One region of the Massilia sp. LC238 genome, then DNA from elsewhere that is predicted to be linked to it. Evidence: predicted binding sites of a transcription regulator. Region 1 holds the regulator's gene; each other region holds the start of a gene.
The links. The regulator sigma-54, encoded in region 1, starts transcription at its own class of promoters, with help from an activator protein. The targets are predictions, from matches to a motif close to TGGCANGNAANCTGCTTT.
Positions count from the first base shown of each region.

Region 2: pepA (flocculation-associated PEP-CTERM protein PepA) is a predicted target of sigma-54. The motif match lies at 1,383-1,400, and genes of this name have one in related genera.
Region 3: FG94_RS15495 (PEP-CTERM sorting domain-containing protein) is a predicted target of sigma-54. The motif match lies at 3,701-3,718, and genes of this name have one in related genera.

Region 1 is NZ_JNNN01000030.1:166,458-174,675, reverse strand. It holds gene lptA (lipopolysaccharide transport periplasmic protein LptA) at 1-33, shown strand, start outside; gene lptB (LPS export ABC transporter ATP-binding protein) at 42-821, shown strand; gene FG94_RS06740 (RNA polymerase factor sigma-54) at 837-2,312, shown strand; gene hpf (ribosome hibernation-promoting factor, HPF/YfiA family) at 2,370-2,723, shown strand; gene FG94_RS06730 (enoyl-CoA hydratase/isomerase family protein) at 2,867-3,952, shown strand; gene rapZ (RNase adapter RapZ) at 4,106-4,984, opposite strand; gene hprK (HPr(Ser) kinase/phosphatase) at 5,023-5,958, opposite strand; gene FG94_RS06715 (PTS sugar transporter subunit IIA) at 6,001-6,483, opposite strand; gene queF (NADPH-dependent 7-cyano-7-deazaguanine reductase QueF) at 6,838-7,671, opposite strand; gene ilvA (threonine ammonia-lyase, biosynthetic) at 7,836-8,218, opposite strand, start outside.
Region 2 is NZ_JNNN01000062.1:14,909-22,276, forward strand. It holds gene FG94_RS16565 (ThiF family adenylyltransferase) at 1-414, shown strand, start outside; gene pepA (flocculation-associated PEP-CTERM protein PepA) at 487-1,344, opposite strand; gene FG94_RS16575 (class I SAM-dependent methyltransferase) at 1,494-2,159, opposite strand; gene FG94_RS16580 (hypothetical protein) at 2,285-3,013, opposite strand; gene FG94_RS16585 (GAF domain-containing protein) at 3,238-3,978, opposite strand; gene FG94_RS16590 (nucleotidyltransferase family protein) at 4,061-5,155, opposite strand; gene FG94_RS16595 (HprK-related kinase A) at 5,152-6,075, opposite strand; gene FG94_RS16600 (HPr-rel-A system PqqD family peptide chaperone) at 6,069-6,368, opposite strand; gene FG94_RS16605 (hypothetical protein) at 6,371-6,940, opposite strand; gene FG94_RS16610 (XrtA/PEP-CTERM system exopolysaccharide export protein) at 7,136-7,368, opposite strand, start outside.
Region 3 is NZ_JNNN01000053.1:253,959-261,326, reverse strand. It holds gene recQ (DNA helicase RecQ) at 1-1,453, opposite strand, end outside; gene FG94_RS15505 (undecaprenyl-diphosphate phosphatase) at 1,468-2,301, opposite strand; gene FG94_RS15500 (hypothetical protein) at 2,545-2,955, shown strand; gene FG94_RS15495 (PEP-CTERM sorting domain-containing protein) at 3,016-3,654, opposite strand; gene FG94_RS26680 (YkgJ family cysteine cluster protein) at 3,830-4,117, opposite strand; gene FG94_RS15490 (SDR family oxidoreductase) at 4,236-5,120, shown strand; gene FG94_RS15485 (TetR/AcrR family transcriptional regulator) at 5,237-5,881, shown strand; gene FG94_RS15480 (protein-L-isoaspartate O-methyltransferase) at 6,044-6,697, shown strand; gene FG94_RS15475 (rhodanese-like domain-containing protein) at 6,705-7,028, shown strand; gene FG94_RS15470 (TolC family outer membrane protein) at 7,068-7,368, shown strand, end outside.

The sequences.
Region 1 (8,218 bases):
ACCACGGCGCCAGCCGAAGGTGCGAAGCAATGACGGCAGCCATGAGCGCAAGTACCGACGCAGCGGCGACCGCGGTCGAAGGCTGCAGCACCCTGATCGTCAAGGGCCTGCAGAAGAGCTACGGCAAGCGCCTGGTGGTGCGCGACGTGTCGCTGCAGGTCGAGTGCGGCGAAGTGGTGGGTCTGCTCGGCCCCAACGGCGCCGGCAAGACCACCTCCTTCTACATGATCGTCGGCCTGGTGCCCTCGGACGCCGGCACCATCGACATCAACGGCACCGACATCTCGAGCCTGCCGATCCACCGCCGTGCGGTGCTGGGCCTGTCCTACCTGCCGCAGGAAGCCTCGGTGTTCCGCAAGCTGACGGTGGAGGAGAACATCCGCGCCGTGCTGGAGCTGCAGCGCGTGGACGGCAAGCCGCTCACCCGCGACCAGATCAGCGAGCGCCTCGACACCCTGCTGGCCGAACTGCAGATCGAGAAGCTGCGCGAGAACCCGGCGCTGTCGCTGTCGGGCGGCGAACGGCGCCGCGTCGAGATCGCGCGCGCGCTCGCGACCAACCCGCGCTTCGTGCTGCTCGACGAACCCTTCGCCGGCGTCGACCCGATCGCGGTGATCGAGATCCAGCGCATCGTGCGCTTCCTGAAGGAGCGCAACATCGGCGTCCTGATCACCGACCACAACGTGCGCGAGACGCTCGGCATCTGCGACCGCGCCTACATCATCAACCAGGGGGCGGTGCTGGCCTCGGGCCGCCCTGACGACATCATCGCCAACGAATCCGTGCGGCGCGTGTACCTCGGCGAGCACTTCAGGATGTAATCAAGAGCACCAGGCATGAAACAGTCTCTCCAGCTACGCACTTCGCAGCACCTGGCGCTCACGCCGCAGCTGCAGCAGTCGATCCGCCTGCTGCAGCTCTCCACGCTCGAACTGCACCAGGAGATCGAGCAGATCCTGCACGACAACCCGCTGCTCGAACGGCTCGACGATCCGCTCGACCGCTCGGTGCGGCTGCTGGCGGACGGCGCGATCAATACCGCGCCGGCGAATGGCGAAGCGCCGGCGCCCCAGCCGGGGCAGGAAGGGCAGGAGGGCGCGAAGGCCGAGCCCGAGGGCGCGGACGGCGAAGACCATGGGGAGCGTGGCGATGCCGATGCGGATTGGGGCGGCGAAGGCGGCGGCGCGCGCAGCGGCGACGACGAGGACGGCCGTCCGCAGCTGGAAGCCGACGGCATCACGCTGCGCGAGCACCTGACGGAACAGATCCGCCTGAGCTGCTGCAGCCTGCGCGACCGCGCGCTGGCCGAGCTGGTGATCGATGCGCTCGACGACAACGGCTACCTGGAAGAGCCGCTCGACGACATCCATGCGCGCCTGCCGGCAGAACTCGAGATCGAGATGGACGAGCTGCGCTGCGCGCTGGCGCTGGTGCAGAGCCTGGACCCGGTGGGCGTGGGCGCGCGCAGCGCGGCCGAATGCCTGGCCCTGCAGATCCGCCGCATGCCGGGCGTGCCCCTGGTGACGCGGCGCCTCGCCTTGAAGATCGTCGAAGGCTACCTGACCTGGTTCGCGCAGCGCGAATACACCAAGCTGAAAAAGGCGCTCGACTGCGACGACGAAGACCTGCGCGAAGTGCAGGCCGTGGTCCGCCAATGCAATCCACATCCCGGCGCGGCCTTCGGCTCGGGCACGTCCGACTACGTGGTGCCGGACGTGATCGTGCGCCGCGCCAAGGACGGCTGGGCCGTCTCGCTGAACCCGGAAGTGATGCCGAAGCTGCGCGTGAACAGCCTGTACGCGAACCTGCTCAAGCAGGGCAAAAGCGAAAGCCAGATGGGCGCGCAGCTGCAGGAAGCCAAGTGGCTCATCAAGAACATGCGCCAGCGCTTCGACACGATCCTGCGTGTTGCCGAGGCAATCGTCGAGCGCCAGCGCAACTTTTTCAGCCACGGCGCGGTTGCCATGCGCCCTCTTGTTTTGCGTGAGATAGCTGATACACTAGGCCTACACGAGAGCACGATCTCGCGTGTAACCACGCAGAAATACATGCTGACCCCGCACGGCATGTTCGAGCTGAAGTACTTCTTCGGAAGCCACGTCGCCACCGAAGCGGGGGGAGAAGCCTCCTCGACGGCGATCCGCGCGCTTATTGCGCAATTGACAGGAGCAGAAGACCCTAGGAATCCTCTATCCGACAGCAAGATCGCGGAGATGCTCGGGGAACAAGGTATGGTCATTGCGCGCCGGACGGTTGCCAAATACCGCGAAGCGCTCAAGATTCCTCCCGTCAGCCTCCGTAAATCCCTGTAAAGCACTGCCCACTCTCACCTTGTGGCGCGGGCAGGGCACCTTCCCAAAGGAGTGTGTATGAACCTCACAATCAGCGGCCACCATCTCGAAGTCACACCCGCCATCCGTGAATACGTTCAGAATAAGCTCGAGCGCATCACCCGCCATTTCGACCACGTGATCGACACCCACGTGTTCCTCGCCATCGATAACCTCACTGAAAAAGAAAAACGGCAAAAGGCCGAGATCAACCTACAGGTATCGGGCAAGATTCTGCATGTGGCGAGTGCTGCGCAAGATCTGTATGCGGCCATCGACACCTTGATGGACAGGTTGGACAGGCAGGTTCTGAAACACAAATCCATGCTGCAAAATCATAATCACGTGGCGCACAAGCGCCTTCCGGACAACGGAGAAGCCGCTGCCGCGTAACTATTACGGGTAGCCGCAAAACACAGCAAGGGCGTCTGAGGGGACGCCCTTTTTGCTTTTGTACAATACCTGTTACTTTTCTACGCTTCCGTTTGTACAAATGTTCTGTAGAATGCATGTCTTTTCGATCACAGAATACCATCATGACCGATACCGTCCTGACCCGCGTTGCCAACCGCACCGGCGTCATCACGCTCGACCGGCCGAAGGCGCTGAACTCCCTCTCGCTCGACATGGTGCGCGCCCTGAGCGCCATCTTGCTGGAATGGAAGGATGACGCGGGCATCGACGCGGTGGTCATCACCAGCAGCAGCGAGAAGGCCTTGTGCGCCGGCGGCGATATCCGCTTCTTCCATGAGATGGGCCACGTCGGCCCGATGGGCGGCAGCGCGCTGCTGGAAGACTTCTTCACCGAAGAATACGCACTGAACCACCTGATCCACTTCTACCCGAAGTCCTACGTCGCCGTGATGGATGGCGTGGTGATGGGCGGCGGCATGGGCATCGCCCAGGGCGGACCTGGCTGCGGCCTGCGCATCGTGACCGACCGCACCAAGATGGCGATGCCCGAGGTGAACATCGGCCTGTTCCCGGACGTCGGCGGCAGCCACTTCCTGTCGCATGCGCCGGGCCAGCTGGGCCAGTACCTGGGCCTGACCGGCCTGACCATCGGCGCGGCAGATGCGCTGTACGTGGGGCTGGCGGACGTGTACGTGCCGGGGGCGGAACTGGCCGGTTTGATGGCGCTGGTCGACACGACCCCGGGCGCGCAGCTGCCGGCGGCGATCCGCAGCTATGCGGCGCAATTCGCGGGCCAACTGGGGCCGAGCGAACTGCAGGCGCAGCGCGGCGTGATCGATGCGCACTTCGGCGCCGCCAGCGTGGCGATGATCATGGCTTCGCTGGGTCGTGACGAGAACCCGTTCGCGCAGAAGGCGCTGAAGGCGATGCGCCAGCGCTCGCCCCTGATGATGTGCGTGACCCACGAACTGCTGCTGCGCGGCGCCTCGCTGGACGTGGCGGACTGCCTGCGCATGGAGCGCAACCTGGTGCGCCGCAATTTCGAGCATGGCGAAGTGCTGGAAGGCGTGCGGGCGCTGGTGATCGACAAGGACAACCAGCCGAAGTGGAATCCGCCGACGCTGGAGGACGTGAAGCCCGAGATGGTGGCGCGCTTCTTCGAGCCGGTGTGGCCGGAGTATGCGCACCCGCTGCGCCACCTCACCTGAGACCTGTTTTTCGTAGGGTGGGCGGGTCTCCCGCCCACGCGGCGATAGTTAACGGTGAATGAGCCGAGCTGGCAAATCTGATGCTAGTTGAACGCGTGGGCGGGGAACCCGCCCACGCTACGATTCGCGGCAGAGCAACAGCCGCGGGCCGTATCACCCCGCAGCGTGCTTCGGCTGCTCGCGGTGACGAATGATCACCCGCTCTGTCTGCCCAAAGTAGGCCCCCAGCCTTTCCGCCATGTAGACCGAACGGTGCTGCCCGCCGGTACAGCCCACCGCCACGGTGAGATAGGACCGGCTGTCCGTCTTGAACGAGGGCAGCCACTTTGCAACAAAAGCGCGGATATCTTCCAGCATCGCCACTGCGCTCGGCTGGGCGTCGAGGAAGGCGATCACCGGCGCGTCCTTGCCCGTGAGCGGGCGCAGCGCCAGGTCGTAGTAGGGGTTGGGAACCGCACGCACGTCGAATACGAAGTCGGCATCCAGCGGCACGCCCACCTTGAAGGCGAAGGATTCGAAGAACAGGGTCAGCGGGGCATGCTCGAGGTCGGCCAGTTCCTTGACCCAGGCGCGCAGCTTGTTGGCGGACAGTTCCGAAGTGTCGATCACGTGGCCCAGGTTCTCGATCGCCGACAGGCGCTCGCGTTCCTCGGCGATGCATTCGATCAGGGTGCGGCGCGAGGCCGGATTCTCGCCCGGGCGCAGCTCGTGCGACAGCGGGTGGCTGCGCCGCGTCTCGGAGAAACGCGCCACCAGCGAGTGCGTGCTCGAGGTCAGGAACATCACCTTGACGTTGTGGCCTTCCTCTTTCAGGTGGCGCACGCTCACCGGCAGTTCGACCAGCGATTCGGCACTGCGCGCATCGACCGCGACGGCGATTTTCTCCGTGCCTTTTTCACTGACCGCATACACCAGGGCCGGCAGCAGGGCCGGCGGCAGGTTGTCGACGCAGTAGTAGCCTGCGTCTTCCATGACATTCAGGGCAACCGACTTGCCCGAGCCGGAAATACCGGTAATGAGGACGATGTGCATGCTTGGGATGATACCCCAAATGGCGAAGTGATCGTACCTCAGTCGCCGCTCATGGCCTGGCGCTGGCGCTCCATGAATTCCTGCAGCGTATCGATGCCGCGCAGCTGCAGGATGGTGTTGCGCACGGCAGCCTCGAGCAGCACCGCGATGTTGCGGCCGGCCGCCACCGGAATGACCACCTTGCGGATCGGCAGGCCCAGCACGTCCTCGGTCGGGTGGTGGAAAGGCAGGCGCTCGACCTCTTCGTCGAGCGCGCCGCGCTTGACCAGGTGGACGATGAGCTTGAGGCGCATCTTGCGGCGCACCGCGGTCTCACCAAAGATCGCCTTGATGTCCAGGAGGCCCAGGCCGCGCACTTCCAGCAGGTTCTGCAGCAGCGGCGGGCAGCGGCCTTCGATCATGTTCGGCGCGATGCGCGAGAATTCCACCGCGTCGTCGGCCACCAGGCCATGCGAACGCGAGATCAGTTCCAGGCCCAGCTCGCTCTTGCCCAGGCCCGAGTCGCCGGTGATCAGGACGCCCACGCCCAGCACGTCCATGAACACGCCGTGCATGATGACGCGCTGCGCCAGCTTCTTGGACAGATATACGCGCAGGAAGTCGATCACCTGCGCCGCCGGCAGCGGGGTCGAGAACAGGGGGATGTTCTGCTCGTCGCAGATGGCGAGGATGTCGGGCGGGGTTTCCAGACCCTGGGCGATGATCAGGGCCGGCGGACCACCACCGATCAGCTCGCCGATCACGTGGGTGCGCGAGCTGGATTTCAGGCGGTGGTAATAGTTCAGTTCCTGGTGTCCAAAGACCTGGATGCGGCCCGGGTGGATCAGGTTCAGGTGGCCGACCTGGTCGGCGGCCGAGGCCGCGTCGCCCGCGATCTGCCGCTCGCCGCCTGGGAAACCCGCGAACCAGCCCAACTGGAGGCTGTCGCGGTTGTCATCGTACAAACGCTGGATGGTCAGCGGAGTCTGCAGCATGGGCATATCGTTCCGTACGCGGCGAATTGCCGCGTAGACAGTTTAGCCCAAAGCTTGCAGGCTTGGCTGCCAGTTGATGATGCGTTCGTGGACCGACTTCGGATCCGGATCGGTGGCCAGCGCGTTGCGCACAGCTTCGTCCGAGAACAGCTCGGCGATTTCCGATAGGATTTCGAGGTGCTGCTGGGTCACGTGATCCGGGATCAGGAGGAAGAACAGCAGGCTGACCGGCTGGCCGTCGGGCGATTCGAAGGGAATCGGTTCCTTCAGTCGCACGAAGGCCGCCAGCGGAGACTTCAGGCTCTTGGAGCCCTTGATCCGCCCGTGCGGCACGGCGACGCCATGGCCGAGACCAGTGGAGCCGAGGCGCTCGCGTGCGAACAGGTTGTCCGACACGGTGGAACGGGCGATGCCGCAGTTGTTCTCGAAAATCAGGCCAGCCTGTTCGAATGCACGCTTTTTGCTGGAAACTTCCAGATCCAACTGCACGTTCTCGAGCGAGAGGATTTTGCTAAGGTTCGTCATAACTTGTATGCCATGCACAGGGTGGGGTGTGCTTGCGAGGCGGAATTATAGGCCTGTTTCAGGACGGTGACATTCGATTTCGCATCTGTACAGGCATACAGTCACCTACATGGGGACGGTATGGCGAAAGCGTAGTGTTTTGCCATGAAATCGGCTTAGCAATTAAACGCAATTTCCTAAGCGAAATCGCAGGGAAAGCGGCGCAAATGGAGGTGCGAAAGCCTTCGCACCATCTTTTCCATGCATTGTGCCCGTTTTTTGAGCACGACGTTCGGATGCCGTTTTTGTATCAAAAACTTGCGCCGAGTGTGGCTGAAAACGCACAGCCGGCTTGCAAGCGTACACGGTTTCAGGTTATTGACGCGCGGTGCGCAGGTTGGACGGCTTGCAGGTGCTGAAATTGGCGCGCCATGGATTGATGTCGAGTCCGCCGCGGCGGGTATAGCGTGCATACACCGCCAGCTTGGTCGGCTTGCACTGGCGCAGCACGTCCATGAAGATGCGCTCGACGCATTGCTCGTGGAATTCGTTGTGCTCGCGGAAGCCGATCAGGTACTTGAGCAGGCCTTCCTGGTCGATCTGCGGACCGACATAGCGGATCTGCACGGTGCCCCAGTCCGGCTGGCCGGTGACGAGGCAGTTCGACTTCAGCAGGTGCGACACCAGGGTTTCCTCGACCGGCGCTTCCGTCTGGTTGGCGCTCAGGAGTTCGGGCGAGGGCACGTACTGGTCGATTTCCACGTCGAGGCGGTCGAGCAGGCTGCCTTCCAGTTCGCCCATTGCCAGGCTGCCGAAGGCGTCGGGCGTGGTGATCGTCACGTGCACCGGCGCGCCGAAAGCTGCGGACAGGTCCTGGCGCAGCAGTTCGGCCAGCGCATCGGTACCCGCCAGGCGGGTCTGGTTGAAGGAATTCAGGTAGAGCTTGAACGACTTCGATTCGACGATGTTGGGCGAATCGGCGGGCGCCGTGATGGTGGCGATCGCCACCTGCGGCTTGCCGCGCATGTTCAGCCACGACAGTTCGTAGGCATTCCAGATGTCGACGCCGAAGAAGGGCAGGGTCTTGCCCGCTCCCAGGCCGATCTCTTCGCGCTTCTGCAGGCGCGGGATCGGGAACAGGAGTTCGGGGGCGTACTGGCTCTGGTACGCGGAGGTTTTGCCAAGTGGCGATTGATCAGGAGTATTCATAGGAAACATGAACGCTTTTGACGTTCGTAGGGTGGGCGGCTTTGCCGCCCACGCGGTCAACTAAAGTTTGCGTACTCGCGGCGTGGATAACACTGCGGTACGAAATTGGGCACCGGCCTTCGCCGGTGCGACGTGCATAAGCTTGGGGTGAAATCAGCCGAATTCTAGGCGCCGAGGAACAGCTTATAAACGGGATTGCTGCTCTCGTCCCAATACCGGTACCCCAGCGTCGCCAGGAACTGCCGGAACTCCTCCATCTCCGCCGCCGGCACCTGCAGGCCGACCAGGATGCGTCCCACGTCGCCGCCCTGGTTCCGGTAGTGGAACAGCGAGATGTTCCAGTTCGGCGCCATGCTGTCGAGGAAGCGCATCAAGGCCCCCGGCCGTTCGGGAAACTCGAAACGATACAGCAATTCGTCCTGGGCCTGTGCGCTTTTCCCGCCCACCAGGTGGCGGATGTGCAGCTTGGCCAGTTCGTCGTGGGTCAGGTCGAGGGTGCGGAAGTCGTGTTCCTCGAAGGTGCGCGCCAAGAGGCCGGACTCGCTGC
Region 2 (7,368 bases), on a different contig from region 1:
CTGGGCATGGGGGCCGCCCTGCTGAACTTCATGCCGGGCGGAATGACCTTCGAAGAGTATTTCCAATGGGGCGACTTGCCGGACATTGACAAGGCGATCCGTTTCGCCATCGGCCTGGCGCCGGCCGGGCTGCACCGGCCCTACCTCGTGATGCCGGAAGCGGTGAATTTCGACGAGCAGCGCGGCCCGTCGACCTTCATGGCCTGCCAGCTGTGTGCAGGCATCGTCGGGACCGAAGCGCTGAAGATCCTGCTCGGCCGCGGCAAGGTGCTGGCGGCGCCCTATGGCATGCAGTTCGACGCCTACCGCAACAAGCTCAAGCAGACTTGGCGCCCTGGCGGCAGCAGCCATCCGATCCAGAAGCTGGCCATTGCAATCGGCAAGCGTCAGTTCGGAAAGCTGTCCAAGGACTGAACCGCAAAAAAATCCACTGCCGAGGCAGTGGATTTTTACTCCTGGATCCGGCAAGGCCGGATTCGACGAAGATTACTTGGCTTGCTTGCGGCGCTTGGCAGCGGCGCTCAGACCCAGCAGGCCCAGGCCCAGCAGGCCCAGCGAGGTCGGTTCCGGCACACCGAACACCACGTCCAGCGAACCATTGATGGTCTGGGTGCCAGTCGGGGTAAAGTTGTTCAGCTGGCCCGCCTGGAAGGACAGGTTGTAGAACGGACGCGGATCGACGAAGAAGTTCAGGCCGGCTTCTTCCAGCGAGAAGGTGGTGGTCGAACCGAAGCTGCCGCAGTTGATCGCCCTCGGATCGCTGTTGCCGCAGGTTTCCAAGGTCGGATCCAGGGTGCCGACACCGCGCACGGCTTGGCCGCTGGCCAGCAGGAGGTCGTCATCCACGCGGCCAGGCTGGAACTGGAAAGCGTCCGCGCCGGTTGCCGGCGGGGTGTAGAAAAGGGTATTGAAACGGCTGATGGAGTCGTTGTTCTGATCGAGGAACAGCTGGAAGCTGCCCGTACCCGGAGTGAAACGGAAGGTGGTCACGCCAGTTGTGCTGGTCGAGAAACGGCCCGAAGCCTGGTAGGTCGCATACATGCCATACCGGGCGCCCAGGCCCGTATCGGCGCCTTGGTAAGGCGTATTGCCGTCATTGGCGACAAATTGACCGGCAACCCACAGCAGCGACACATTGAAGGTGCCGTCGGGGTTGAAGGTTGCAACTTCGGTGTAGTTACCGGTGATTTTATCGGCGGTGAAACCATCGTCCGCGCGAGTACCACCTGGCGGCACGACAACGAAATCTGGGAGAACCGTAGCTGCCTGAGCGCCGGCAGTTGCGAACAGCGAGAGTGCAGCAGCTGCACCAGCAATCATCTTCTTCGAAAACAGTGCCTTCATTTTGATCTCCTAAGTGGGTCTAAGCTTACACAGGGTATATAGCAAAGACTGTGCCAGAATAATTTTTCCTTCTTTTTCAAACACTTAGAATAAAACCAAAATGATGCTGTCGAGAGATGTAAAAAAACCCGACAGTGAATGGCAATGTGTCAAACAGGTTTACGCGCCACAACGTTCCAAGTATTCCCCGACCTGAACTCCGAAGCGATTTCATAGCCGGCGTCCAGCATCTTCTGCCGGATGTCCTGTTCGCGGAACGGGCTGTACAGGATGCCCTTCTTGATGCCCCAGTCGTTGATACGTTGCGCCGCCCAGCGCAGCGGCGCGAAACCGCTCGGATATAGCAGCACATTCGCCGCCAGCGTTCCGCCCGGCTTGAGCACGCGCAGGATGTCGCGCAGCGCCCCGTCGACGGTCGGGAAGCAATGGATCGAGTTGGCGATGTTGGCCGTATCGAAGTGGTTGCTCGGAAAAGGCAGGTCGGCGGCATCGGCATGCTGCACCTTCACCTGGGGATCCTTGGCGAAACGCTTCCTGGCGCCGGCCAGCATCGAAGGCGCGTAGTCGATGCCGACCACGTTCACCTTGGGCAGCTTGCGGCGGCGGCGCCAGTTGAGGATCATTTCCAGCAGGGTTCCGGTGCCGCAGGCGACCTCCAGGTGATCCGGGCCGAAATTGGGGCCGAAGAAACGCATCTGGGTGCCGATCGTGCTGTTATAGGCGAACGTGAGGATGAAGAAGCCGCGGATGTCGTACCACCACGGCTCGGATGAGTAGGCTTCGGCGATTTCATCACGGGTTTTACCGCTCGTCATGGGCATTCCTTGCTGTAAATGGTGAAGAGAAGAAAGTGAATATAGGAGCTTCTGCAGCTAGGAGCAAGCTGCAGATGACTGCCAAAGGGATTTTTGTTCAACTACCCCACGCGGAGGGGCTGGAATCAGCCAATGCGTTTCAGGCGCGCAATGATACCGGCCTCTTCGCGAGGCGAGAAAAAGTAGGGAAACAGGGAGCGGTCGCCAACCGCGTGGTCGCCCTTCCCCGCCACCTCGGCAATACGCTGGGTGCCGCGGGCGATATGCCCGCGCAACAGCACGGCCGGCGCGTCGACGCGCGGATTCGGCCGCGATTCGCATTCGACCCGGAAGTCGAGCATGACTTCATAGAAGCGGCGGTGGCGCGGATTCACTTCGATGAAGATGTCGCTGCACTGGTGCAAATCCCTGGCATAGATGAAGGCCACATGGAACAGGGAGGCCAGCACCGCCTTGGATTTGATCGCCGGATCGAAGGCGAGCTTGATGATCTCGCACACCTTGCCTTGGGCGCGGTAGGGATCGATATGATCCTGGAATACCTGGTCGGCGAGCAGGCCAACGTCCGAATCGAGGTTGAGGCTCAGCGTACCGATGACCCCATTCTTGTTCGACGCCGTCAGGGTAATCCGGTTGGGGTCCTCGCCGATATGGTGGTTGCCGCTATAGCCGCGCCACGCATACATCTTGCTGATGAGCATACTGGCGGAACTTCGCTGCTCGTCGACGTCGGCGGCACGGATGCCGAACACGCTCTCGTTGATGGTGACGTCGACAATGCTGGGCGAATACGCATCTGTCCCGTCGTCAGCAGGTGCAGGGCTGACGGGTTCTGTCGTTAAGGTGTCGAACATGTGTACTCTCCTGGCGGAATGGACGCGTCATGCCGCAGCCGGGACTGCCTCATATCATAGCACTCGAAATTCTAATTTGGCAACAAATTGTTCTAAAGAATTTTATCTACATCATATCGAACAGCATGCCCCTCCTCCACCCCCATCTATGGGGCGACAGGAGATGGCCCAAATCTGGATTCTGTACCGTTGGGAATTGATCACGCCGCAGTAAGGCCGTGGGTTTAGTGCGCCTGCTGCTCTTGCTGGATGTCGTGATTCAGCTGACCGATCAGCTCGGAAGCCGCAGACAGAATCTGGGCCGAGCCAAAGCCCGCCCGGTGCATTTCGCGAAAGAACGAACGCGCCAGTATCCTGGCGACCTGTTCAGGGTTACGGTAAGCCAGCCTTGCCGTTTCCGGCGGCGCCCCTTCCGTTTCCTGCAGCAGCGCCAGCTGGGCGAAGCGCGAGTCGAGCAGGTGTCGCAGGTGACGTACCTGCAGGTAGCCGCCCAGGGATGAGGCCAGGAGCTGGAGCAGGCACAATGCCGTTTCGTCGAAGGCTGCGGCGTCCTTGCCGTTGGCGGCATTGAGCACCCCGACGATGCGCCCCTCGACACGGATCGGCGCACAGACGAAGCTGCTTCCGAGCTCCGTCCCGCGCCGTGCAAGCGCTGCGAATTCCGATTTCCGGATGTCCGCGACCAGCAATGCATTCCCGCTGGCCAGTACGCGGCCCGAAATGCCTTCGCCGCGCCGGATGGCCGCCTGCAGCGCGGCACTGGGCAAGGGACCATGATGGGCATGGATGCTCATGCACGGCTCGCCTTCCCCTTCGCTCCCCAGCAGCATGACCGAACAGCTTGCCGCGCCGATCACGCCGGCCGCGCGCCGGACCTGGTCCTGGAGGCTTGCCTGCTCCGGGCCTTGCGCCAGTGCCTGTTGCAGGGCTTGTAAACGGATCAGGGGAAGGGATACTGCCTGCATGCTTTCCTCGCGCAAGGATGAGTTGGTGATACCGATTTCAACATATTTCATTTATAGCATGCTATTGAAACCGGCCGTGTTATCACATTTGCTCTGCCCCGGCGGTGCGTGGTGAGATCAAGGCCTTGTGAAACAGGTGGCGCGCCAGCATCGGTAGCGGCATGCGCAGCCAGTTGCCGCGCAGGTAGAGCGCGCCCTGCGCCAGTGGGGTAAGGCGGTCGGCGCAGCTCGGGTGGAGCGGGACCAGGTTACGCAGGAAGATTCCGTCCATCAGGGTCAGCAGGGGTGCGGCAGGCCGGCCTGCCGCCGCGGCCTCGGCCAGCACCGACGCCGGCACCGGGGTCCCGAGCAGCCGGCTGCAATAGCGCAGCGCATAGAACAGCGGCCGCGCCAGCTGCAGCTGGACGGCGCGCGCCGCCAGTCCTTCCCAGAAGCCGGGCGCGGCGCCGAAGTGCAGCAGCAAGCGGTGCAGGTCGAGCAGGTCGCGCAGGCCATGGTCCGTTTCACCTTCGGAGAACAGGTGCACCGCACTGTGCAGCACCAGGTCGTGCGGCGCCAGCATCCACAGATGCTCGCTTCCGGGGATCGGCCGGGCCGCGGCACGCAGCAGTGCCGGATCCGGCCGCGCACGCGCGGTCTCCGGCAGGATGGCATGGTGCACGTCGATGGTACTGCCGCGCTCGACATGATCCATCGGCGGCAGTTCGTGCATCCATTCGCGGTAGTAGCGCTGGTCGTAGGGGTCCTGCTTTGCGCTGGCCCAGCCGTGCAGCATCAGCGCCGCCTCGACTTCGCCGATGCGCTCCTTCGGCACCAGGATGTCGACGTCGGAAAAGATGCGTCCCTGCGCCGGCGGCAGCCCGGCCAGGACATAGGCGGCCCCCTTCAGCAGGATCAACGGCAGGCCGAGGCTGGCCAGGGCGCGCCGGATCTGATCCACTTCGAAGCGCACGGCGCGCTGGTGCGCCTGCAGCACGACGCCGGCCCATTCCAGATGCCGGCGCGGGGCCGGCGGCACCGACGCCAGGAGGCCTGCTTCGGCGAGGCTGGCTCCCAGGGTGGCGGCCAGGCCGGCATTCGCCGCCTGGCGCAGCAGCAGGTCCCAGTCGGCCAGGCCGAGTCCTTCGACCCGCGCCGGATCGCGCAGGACCTCGACCAGCAAGGGCAGCGGCTTCATGAAGTGCCGCCTGCGAAACTGTCGAAAACGGCCATGGCATCGTCGAGCCGGCCGTAGCTGAACGTGTATCCGCTGCAGCCCTCGACCAGGCGTCCGAGGACGTCGAAACCCTGCCCTCCCAGCACCGCGTAATTGAAGGCGTTATCGACCATGCCGGTGAACAGGCGCGCCTTCGGCATCGGCACCAGGCTGGCCGGGGCGTCCGCTTCGTACCTGGGAAACACGACGTGGGTCGCACGCGCAGGTTCCGCAGCGGCGGCGACGCTGGCGCCCGGCGCCCGCATATGCGCGATCGTCCCCTTGGAAGTGCCATGGACCTCGGGGCCGAACAGAGCGTCCGGCGCATAGCTGCGCAGCACGCCGATCGACGCGTTCTTGAGGCTGACCGGGCGCGCCAGCGGCAGCAGCGCCAGGTCCTGCGGCCTGACCAGGGTCAGCTCGTCCGACAACAGGCGCCAGCCGCGGCTGGCAAGGGCGGCGCACAGGGTGCTCTTGCCGGAACCCGGCGGCGCCGGCAGGATCACGGCGGCATTGCCGCGCTGGAGCACGGCGGCGTGGATGATCAGGTAGCCGTGCGCATGGTGCGATACGCACCAGTTCATCACCCATTCGAACATCGGCAAGGCCTGCTCCAGCGGCAGCGGCTGGAACGGCACCTGGCCGTCGCTGTCGAATCGCACCTGCGGACGGTACCAGCGGCGCAGGCCGCCCGAGCGGCGGAAGGCGAGCTGGAAGTCGGCAAAGCCGTCCTCGCCCTCGACGGGATAATCGGCATACAGCAGCGCGATGGCATCGGCCAGGTGGGCGATGTCGGTATGGATACGGCTGCGGAAAGGGCCGGTGCGCAGCACCAGGCCGGGACCGGACAGGGCAAGGCGGCGCAGCATTTCTCCGCGGCCGAGGCTGGCCAGCGTCAGCATGGACAAGATTCGATCAGGCTGAGCTGCGACATTTCATCGAGCAGGACATGCAGTTCGGCACCGACGCTCGCGTCGTCGATCTCGAATTCATCCAGCAGCCTGGATGCCAGTGCCGCCATGGATGCAGGGCCTGGACGCAGCGCCTCGAGCACGCACAGCGCTACCGGTCCGAGCAGGTGGGTCGCTCCGGACAGGTCGTTGTACAACACGGCCTCCTCGTCCCAGCAGCGGTAACGAAGCGACTGGCCCTCGATCAGACGCCATACCGCATGCGACAACTCGACCGGCAACATCCTTATGTGCGATCGCCCTTGTAAGTGGACTCGAGGTATTTCTTGGTAGTTTCAATATCCCAGAACACACCTCGTGCCGGCTCGTAGTGACCAGAAGTCTGCAACTCACGCCACATTTGCTGCAAGCTGCGCTCCGACAGGAAACCGATTCTTCCGGACTTGACGTTCAGGTAAGCTGCCGTCAGGTGCATGCCCAGGTTCGACTTGTCGAAATCGCGCTTGCTGAGCATCTTGATCAGCGTCGTCGCACCATAGGTGCTTGTTGTCCTGCTGGAACAGCTGAACACGTCGCCGAACAGCGTCGTCGTCGACACCGGCCAGCCGCCGTGGTTCTTCCAGTAGCCCGGCGACTTGCCTGCGCAAGCCACCGCGTCATCCGGCGTATTGCTATTCAGGCCTGCGGAAAGGGCCGCCGATGCGGAAACGCATTTGAAATCGAACGCATGGCTCCGGGTCGTCCACAGCACGCCGGCCGCACCGAGCCCAGCCTTCGCCAGGCGGCGCCGCGCCGCGCCCTGCGGGGTCATCGGAGCAGCCTCTGCAGGGCGCCCTGCTTGGTTTTCGGTGGACACGGTGTCTATCCTCACATTGATATGATTTGCCACAACGGCATGCGTTTCAGATAAGCAAAAAACATGCCGTGTTGCACTGCTTCCTAAAACTCGCTAAAAAACAGGAAGATAGGAGAACTGCTCATCGTTTAAGCATGCAGTCTAGCGAGATTTTAGATCCTTGTGTCAGATTTTTCGACAGTGGCTAAGAATGCCTTAAAGGAAACTCTCAGGAATGACCAGCACGTCGCCCGGGCGCATTTGGATGTTGGCCGTGATGTCACCGTCCTTGATCAGGTCGTCGAGGCGCACGCGGTATTGCTGCTGCTTGCCGTCCACGGTGCGGATCAGGCTGGCGCGGTTGCCGGACGCGAATTCGGTCACGCCACCCACGGCAATCAGCACATCCATCAGAGACATGTCCCTGCGATACGGCAGAGCCTGCGGAC
Region 3 (7,368 bases), on a different contig from region 1:
CGTCGTGGTCGACCGTGACGAAGCCGAGCGCGATCGCCTGGCGCACGATGGCGCGCCATTCCTGCTCGGAGCGGTCGGCGCCGACGCCGTAGACGGTGAGCTTGTCGTGGTGCCACTGGCTGATGCGCTCGGTCTGCGCGCCGCGCAGCACGTCGATCACGTGGCCGGCGGCGAAGCGCTGGTCGACGCGGTAGATGGCCGACAGCAGCTTTTGCATCGGCACCGTGCCGTCGACCTGGATCGGCGGGATCAGGCAGGTGTCGCAGTTGCCGCAGGGACCGGAGCGCTCGCCGAAGTAGTCGAGCAGGCGCATGCGTCGGCAGGACAGCGTTTCGCACAGGCCGAGCATGGCGTCGAGCTTCATCGACAGCACGCGCTTGAAGGTTTCGTCGGCCTCGGATTCGTCGATCATCCGGCGCTGCAGCACCACGTCCTGCAAACCGTAAGCCATCCAGGCGCTGGCCGGCAGGCCGTCGCGGCCGGCGCGGCCGGTCTCCTGGTAATAGCCCTCGAGGCTCTTGGGCAGGTCGAGGTGGCAGACATAGCGCACGTCGGGCTTGTCGATGCCCATGCCGAAGGCAATGGTCGCCACCATCGTGATGTTGTCTTCACGCAAGAAGCGCGACTGGTTCGCGGCGCGCTGGCTGTACTCCATGCCGGCATGGTAGGGCAGGGCGCGGATGCCGTGCTCGTTCAGGAAGTCGGCGGTTTCCTCGACCTTTTTACGCGACAGGCAGTAGACGATGCCGGAATCCTGCGGATGCTCGCTGCTGATGAAATCGAGCAGCTGCTTGCGGCCGGTGGTCTTTTCGACGATGGAGTAGCGGATGTTCGGGCGGTCGAAGGACGAGACGAACTTGCGTGCGTCGTCGAGCTGCAGGCGGTGCGCGATTTCCTCGCGGGTCTGCAGGTCGGCGGTCGCGGTGAGGGCGATGCGCGGAATCCCCGGGTAGCGCTCGTGCAGGACCGACAGTCGGATGTATTCTGGACGGAAGTCGTGGCCCCACTGCGACACGCAGTGCGCCTCGTCGATGGCGAACAGCGAGATCGGCGAGACGTCGAACAGTTCCAGGCAGCGCTGCGTCAGCAGGCGCTCGGGCGCCACGTAGACGAGGTCGATCTCGCCGCTGCGCACCAGGCGCTCGATGCGCAGGGTTTCCTCGAAGGTCTGGGTGGAGTTCAGGAAGGCGGCACGCACGCCGACTTCTTCGAGGGCATCGACCTGGTCCTGCATCAGCGCGATCAGCGGCGAGACGACCACACCCACCCCCTCGCGCAGCAAGGCCGGGATCTGGTAGCACAGCGACTTGCCGCCGCCGGTGGGCATCAGGACGAGTGCGTCGCCGCCGCTGGCCACGTGCTCGACGATGTCGGCCTGCTGGCCGCGGAAAGCGGGATAGCCGAAGACCGTTTCGAGAACGTGGAGGGCGCGCGCGCCGATTTCGCTTGTCATACTCTGCTTACTGTTTATTCAGCCCAGGTCACCAGGCCGAAATGGGCGGTCACGAGGACCAGGATACCGAATACGATACGGTACCAGGCGAAGATCGTGAAGTCGTGCGAGCTGATATAGCGCAGCAGCCAGCGTACGCACAGGAAGGCCGCGAGGAAGGCGGAAAAGAATCCCAGGCCGAACAACGGAAGGTCGGCGGCCGACAGCAGCGCGCGCTCCTTGTAAACCGAGTATACCGTGGCGCCCAGCATGGTCGGCATGGCAAGGAAGAAGGAAAATTCGGTGGCCGCCTTGCGCGACAGGCCGAACAGCATGCCGCCGATGATGGTCGAGCCGGAGCGGCTGGTGCCGGGGATCAGGGCGAAGGACTGGGCCAGGCCTACCTTGAGCGCGTCGAGCGCGCTCATGTCCTCGACCGTCTCCACGCGCGCCGCCGTCGGGCGCAGGCGGTTGCGCCGCTCCACGTACAGGATCAGGACGCCGCCGATGACCAGGGCGATCGCCACCGGCACCGGATGGAACAGCAGCTCCGTGATCGTCGAGCTGAACAGCACGCCGGCGATGGCGGCCGGGAAAAAGGCGATCACGACATTGCGCGCGAAGCGCTGCTGGACCGGGTCTGCCCCCAGCCCCTTGAGGACGCGGGCGATGCGGTCGCGGTATTCCCAGACCACTGCCAGCATGGCGCCGGCCTGGATCACGATCTTGAAGACGACGGATTTCGGGCCGGTGAAGTCGAGCAGGCTGCCCATGAGGATCAGGTGGCCGGTGGAGGAAATCGGAAGGAACTCGGTGAAGCCTTCGACCAGGCCCATGATGATCGCCTTGACGGCGAGAAGAATGTCCATGAATGCGTTAGAGTGAGAGCGGCTGAATGCGGATGCTGTCGGGATATCCCGTGGAAGGTACGGCGGGGCCGAAGCTTAACATGATTGCAACAGGCGACGTCGCCTGCTGTGTCCGGTGCAAGATTGTACCGCGCCCGGGTTGCCGCAGGGTTAGCTCATCGCCATCACGGCAAAAATCTTCCGTGCGCCGCCAGCCCGAACGCGTGCTACACTGGACCGCATGCGTATTCCTGACTCAACCGCATGAGTATCTTTGTTGTCCTGATCCTTGCTGCGCTCGCCTGGGCGGCATTCCACGGTTGGCAAAGCCCCAACTCCCTGCGTTACCGGCCCTGCCAGGGCCGGGCCTGGCGCAATACCTTCCCTACCGCGTCGCGGAAGGACATCCGCGATTTCCTGTCCGTCTTCGTGTCATCCTTTTCCTTTCGCGAAAGCGAGCGGCTGCACTTCCGTCCCGACGATGAAGTGCTCGGCATCTACCGCGAGGTGAACCCGAGGCGCTGGCTGCCGGACGCGCAGGAATTCGAGACGCTGGCGAAGGCGCTGCGCGAGCGCTACGGCCTGAAGCTCGACGAGATCTGGCATGAAGGGATGACGCTGGGCGGGCTGTTCCAGCGCGTGCAGCAGGCGCGCGGCAAGTCGGCCGCGGCCTGACAGCCTCAAGGCCGTCAAGGAAGCGAAGCCGTCGGGCTTCGCTTCGTGGCGCCTTGCGGCTCAGCGCGTCCTGCGACGCGACAGCCCCAGTGCGCCGAGCGCGATGCCAAACAGGGCCATGCTGGCCGGCTCGGGGACCGCCGTGCCGTACACGTCGAGCCGGGCCGAGGATAGATTGAAGCTATGGCTGCCCAATCCCTCTTCCGCGAACCACAGGTACATTTTCTCGTTGGCAGCGACAACGTCGAATGCGTTGGTGTTGTTCGCGGTGCCGCCGTTTGCGGCGTTGAAGGTGAAGGTTTGCGTGGTCCCATTGGTGCCCACATTCCTCATATCGAGCAGGTTCGCTGTCGAGACGGCCACGGTCGGCGACTGGGCAAACCGCACGTTCCAGTCTTCAAATAAACCATTGGTATTCTGGAAGGTCAGGGTGAGGGTCAGGCGATCCAGGCTGCTGTAGTTCAGGAAGCTGAAATCGAACAGGTCGTAGAAGCGCTGGCAGCCACCCGTATCCCGGATGGTGACGGAGGTGGCGTTCAGCGTGTCGCAGCTGCCGGCCGTGCTGGCATAGCTCGACCTGCCGGGCGCGGAACCATAGTTCTTGCTGATCGATCCCAGTTGTACGACGGCGGCGCTTGCGGTCATGGCGGTGGTGCTCAGCAGCAGGGCGGCAATCGACGCTTTCAGCAGTCTTTTCATGTTGTCTCTCCCATGGAATAATGAAATTGGCTTACGGTGCGGAATGAAGGCAATATATGTGCCAACCCTATATTCCAAGGGGAAACAACGACTGACGCCTTGATAACGGCTTGATGTGTAAAATTTTTCGACACATGCACGCCACTTCCATCAAGAAGAAAGCGCGTCGGGCCAGTCATGCCAGACGCGGAGAGTTCGCGGGAAAGGGCGTAGGCGCCGTTGCCTGTTCCAGTTCATCCAGCCAGCGGATCGCCTGCTCGCGGCTGTCCCCGCACATTTCCCTTGATGGCTGTAGCCCGCCGCAGAAAGCCGGTCGCTCGGGCCGGCCGAAGATCAGGCAGCGATTGTCCTCGCCCAGCTGCACGCAGCGCACGCCGGCCGGCTTGCCGTCGGGCATGCCCGGAATCGGGCTGGTGATCGAGGGCGCGGTGCAGCAGGCGCCGCAGTTGCTTCTACACTGCATGGTGGCGGAAGGACACAAGGAAGGGCAGCAGTATAGCGCCGCGGCGCCTCTGGCGGGCGCGTCGCCCTCCGGTTTCCTGCTACGTTGTTGTCATCCCACAGCACAAGCAGGAGGCCCCATGTCCAGTCCCCTCAAACCCCTGAACCGCCAGGTCGTCGTGATCACCGGCGCCTCGAGCGGCATCGGCCTGGCCACCGCGCAGGAAGCCGGCAAGCAGGGCGCCAAGCTGGTGCTGGCCGCGCGCGGGGCCGACGTGCTCGAGGCGGTCGTGCAGGGGCTGGTCGAGAACGGCTTCGACGCCATCGCCGTGGTGGCCGACGTCGCCGAGCGCGCCCAGGTCGAGCGCATCGCGCAGGCCGCGATCGAGCGCTATGGCCGCATCGATACCTGGATCAACAATGCCGGCGGCACCATCTACGGCCGCCTCGACCAGGTATCCGAGGAAGATAGCCGGCGTCTGTTCGACATCAATTTCTGGGGCATGGTGCATGGCTCGCTGGTGGCGCTGCCGCACCTCGCGCGCCAGGGCGGCGCCTTGATCAACCTCGGCAGCGAAGCCTCCGAGGTGGCGATCCCGATGCAGGGCATGTATTCGGCCAGCAAGCACGCGGTGAAAGGGTTTACCGATGCGCTGCGCATCGAGGTCGAGCACATGGACGGGGCGCCGGTGTCGATCACGCTGATCGAGCCGACCGCCGTCGACACGCCGCTGCCCCAGCATGCCCGCAACTACATGGACTGCGAGCCGAAGCTGCCGTCGCCCCAGGTCGACCCGCACGAGGTGGCCGCCGCCATCCTGCATGCGGCCGTGGTGCCGATGCGCACGGTGCGGGTTGGCATAATGGCCGAGATCGATGTGCTGATGGAGAAAATCGTCCCCGGCCTGACGGACCGCCTGTCGGTGTTCCAGGTGCCGCGCCAGCAGCAGGACGCACCGCCGCGCAACCCGGATGGCGCCTTGTATGCATCGCGGGCAAACGGGCGCATTTACGGACCTTCATGAAAGCATGAAATCACGTAAATACCTGTTTATATTGACAGTTTTGGCAAGGATTGCTTGACTGCCTGACAAGCCGCGTCTATATTCTATGGTTGTTCATTTGGTTTCTAGGCAGAAACATGGAATGTCCAATCGACAGCAAGCCGCGGTGGGAACGCCGGAAGGAGGCCCGTCCGCAGGAGCTCCTTGCTGCCGCAATTGATCTGTTCGTCGAGCGCGGCTTCGCCGCCACCCGTCTGGAAGACGTGGCGCGCCGCGCCGGTGTCTCCAAGGGAACGCTGTATCTCTACTATACGAACAAGGAAGAACTGTTCAAGGCCGTGGTGCGCGAGAGCATCCTTCCTTTCCTGGGCAAGGCCGAATCCTCGGTCGCCGAGTTCCATGGCCATAGTGGCGACCTGCTGCGCGACGTGGTCATGAACTGGTCGCGCCAGATCGGCCAGAGCAAGGCCTCGGGCCTGAGCAAGCTGATGCTCGCCGAAGCCGTCAATTTCCCGGATCTGGCGCAGTTCTACCGGGACGAGGTCATGAGCCGCACTGTCCACATGATTTCGAGCATCGTCGAGCGCGGCGTCAGCCGCGGCGAATTCCGCAATGTCGACATCCTGCAGATGACCCAGGTGCTGATCGCACCGATGATGATGCTCAACGTGTGGCGGCACTCGGCCGTGGCGCCTTGCGAGGATGGCGCGCTGCAGCCCCAGGCCTTCCTCGAGAACCTGCTCGACCTCACTTTGCACGGCCTCCTCCCCCGCAGTGCCTGAGTTGCCATTTGCGCCATTACGCCGCTTTTTCGGCGTTCAACCCCTCCAAACTGCAGACTGTCGCAATTTCCCCCGGTCCGGGCAGCCCATCGCTAAGATGTGCGTCCTGAGGCCGTTCAACGATAAAATATCGGATTATTTATTTTTCCATCGAGAACTCAGATGAATATCGAACAAGCCCGCTTCAACATGATCGAACAGCAGATCCGCCCGTGGAACGTGCTTGACCAGGACGTGCTGGACCTGCTGCACGTGGTCAAGCGCGAACAGTTCGTGCCGGCCGCGTACCAGAACCTGGCGTTTGCCGACGTCGAGATCCCGCTGCCGGGCAGTGAAGCGATGTTCAACCCGAAGGTCGAAGCGCGCATCGTGCAGGAACTGGCGGTCAAGAAGCATGAGAACGTCCTCGAAATCGGCACCGGTTCGGGCTACATGGCGGCACTGCTGGCGCACAAGGCGCGCCACGTGACCACCGTGGAAATCCAGCCGGAAGCCGTGAAGCTGGCGCAGGAAAACCTGGCCCGTGCCGGCGTTACCAACGTGACGGTCGAAGAAGGCAATGGCGCCGGCGGCTGGGACAAGGGCGCGCCCTACGACGTGATCCTGGTGTCGGGCGGCCTGCCGGTGCTGCCGGAAGCCCTGCTCAAGCAGGTGAAGGTGGGTGGCCGCATCGGCGCGATCCTGGGCGAGGCGCCGGCGATGAGCTTCAACATCATCACCCGCACGTCGGACACCGGCTACGACACGGTCAAGCTGTTCGAGACCATCGTCAAGCCGCTGACCGGCGCGCAGGCGCCGTCGCGCTTCCAGTTCTGAGGCCGCGATGCAGCACATGACCGCACCGGAGCTGGCGGCCCGGCTTGCCGACGGGGCAGCCGAGCAGCCACTCCTGCTGGACGTGCGCGAGAACTGGGAATTCGAGACCTGCCACATCGCAGGCTCGACCCAGATCCCGATGCACCTGGTGCCGATCCGGGCCGGCGAACTGCCAGATGACCGAGAAATCGTGTGCATCTGCCACCACGGGGCGCGCAGCATGCAGGTCGCTGCTTTCCTCGAACGGAACGGATTTGACAACGTAACGAATTTGACGGGCGGCATACACGCCTGGGCCGTACAGGTCGACCCTTCGATGCCGAAGTACTGACTTGATTCCTAACTATTGATGACTCCTGTGGAGAATGTAATGCAGAAACCCCTGCGCAAATCCTTTCTTGCCGTGCTGGTTGCCGGCGCCGTCTTTTCGCTGAACGCCAGCGCGGCGGACCTGCTCCAGGTGTACCAGCAGGCACTCGCCAACGATGCGGCCTATGCAAGTGCGCGTGCGTCGGCGGCGGCCGGGCGGGAGCGGATTCCGCAGGGACGCGCAGGACTTCTCCCGACCGTGGGCATCACCGGCAGCAGCATCAAGAACGACCGCGACGCGTCGCCGTTCAACGAAGGAACCACCGTCACCGATCCGCTCACCGGCAGGCAAACCATCGTGG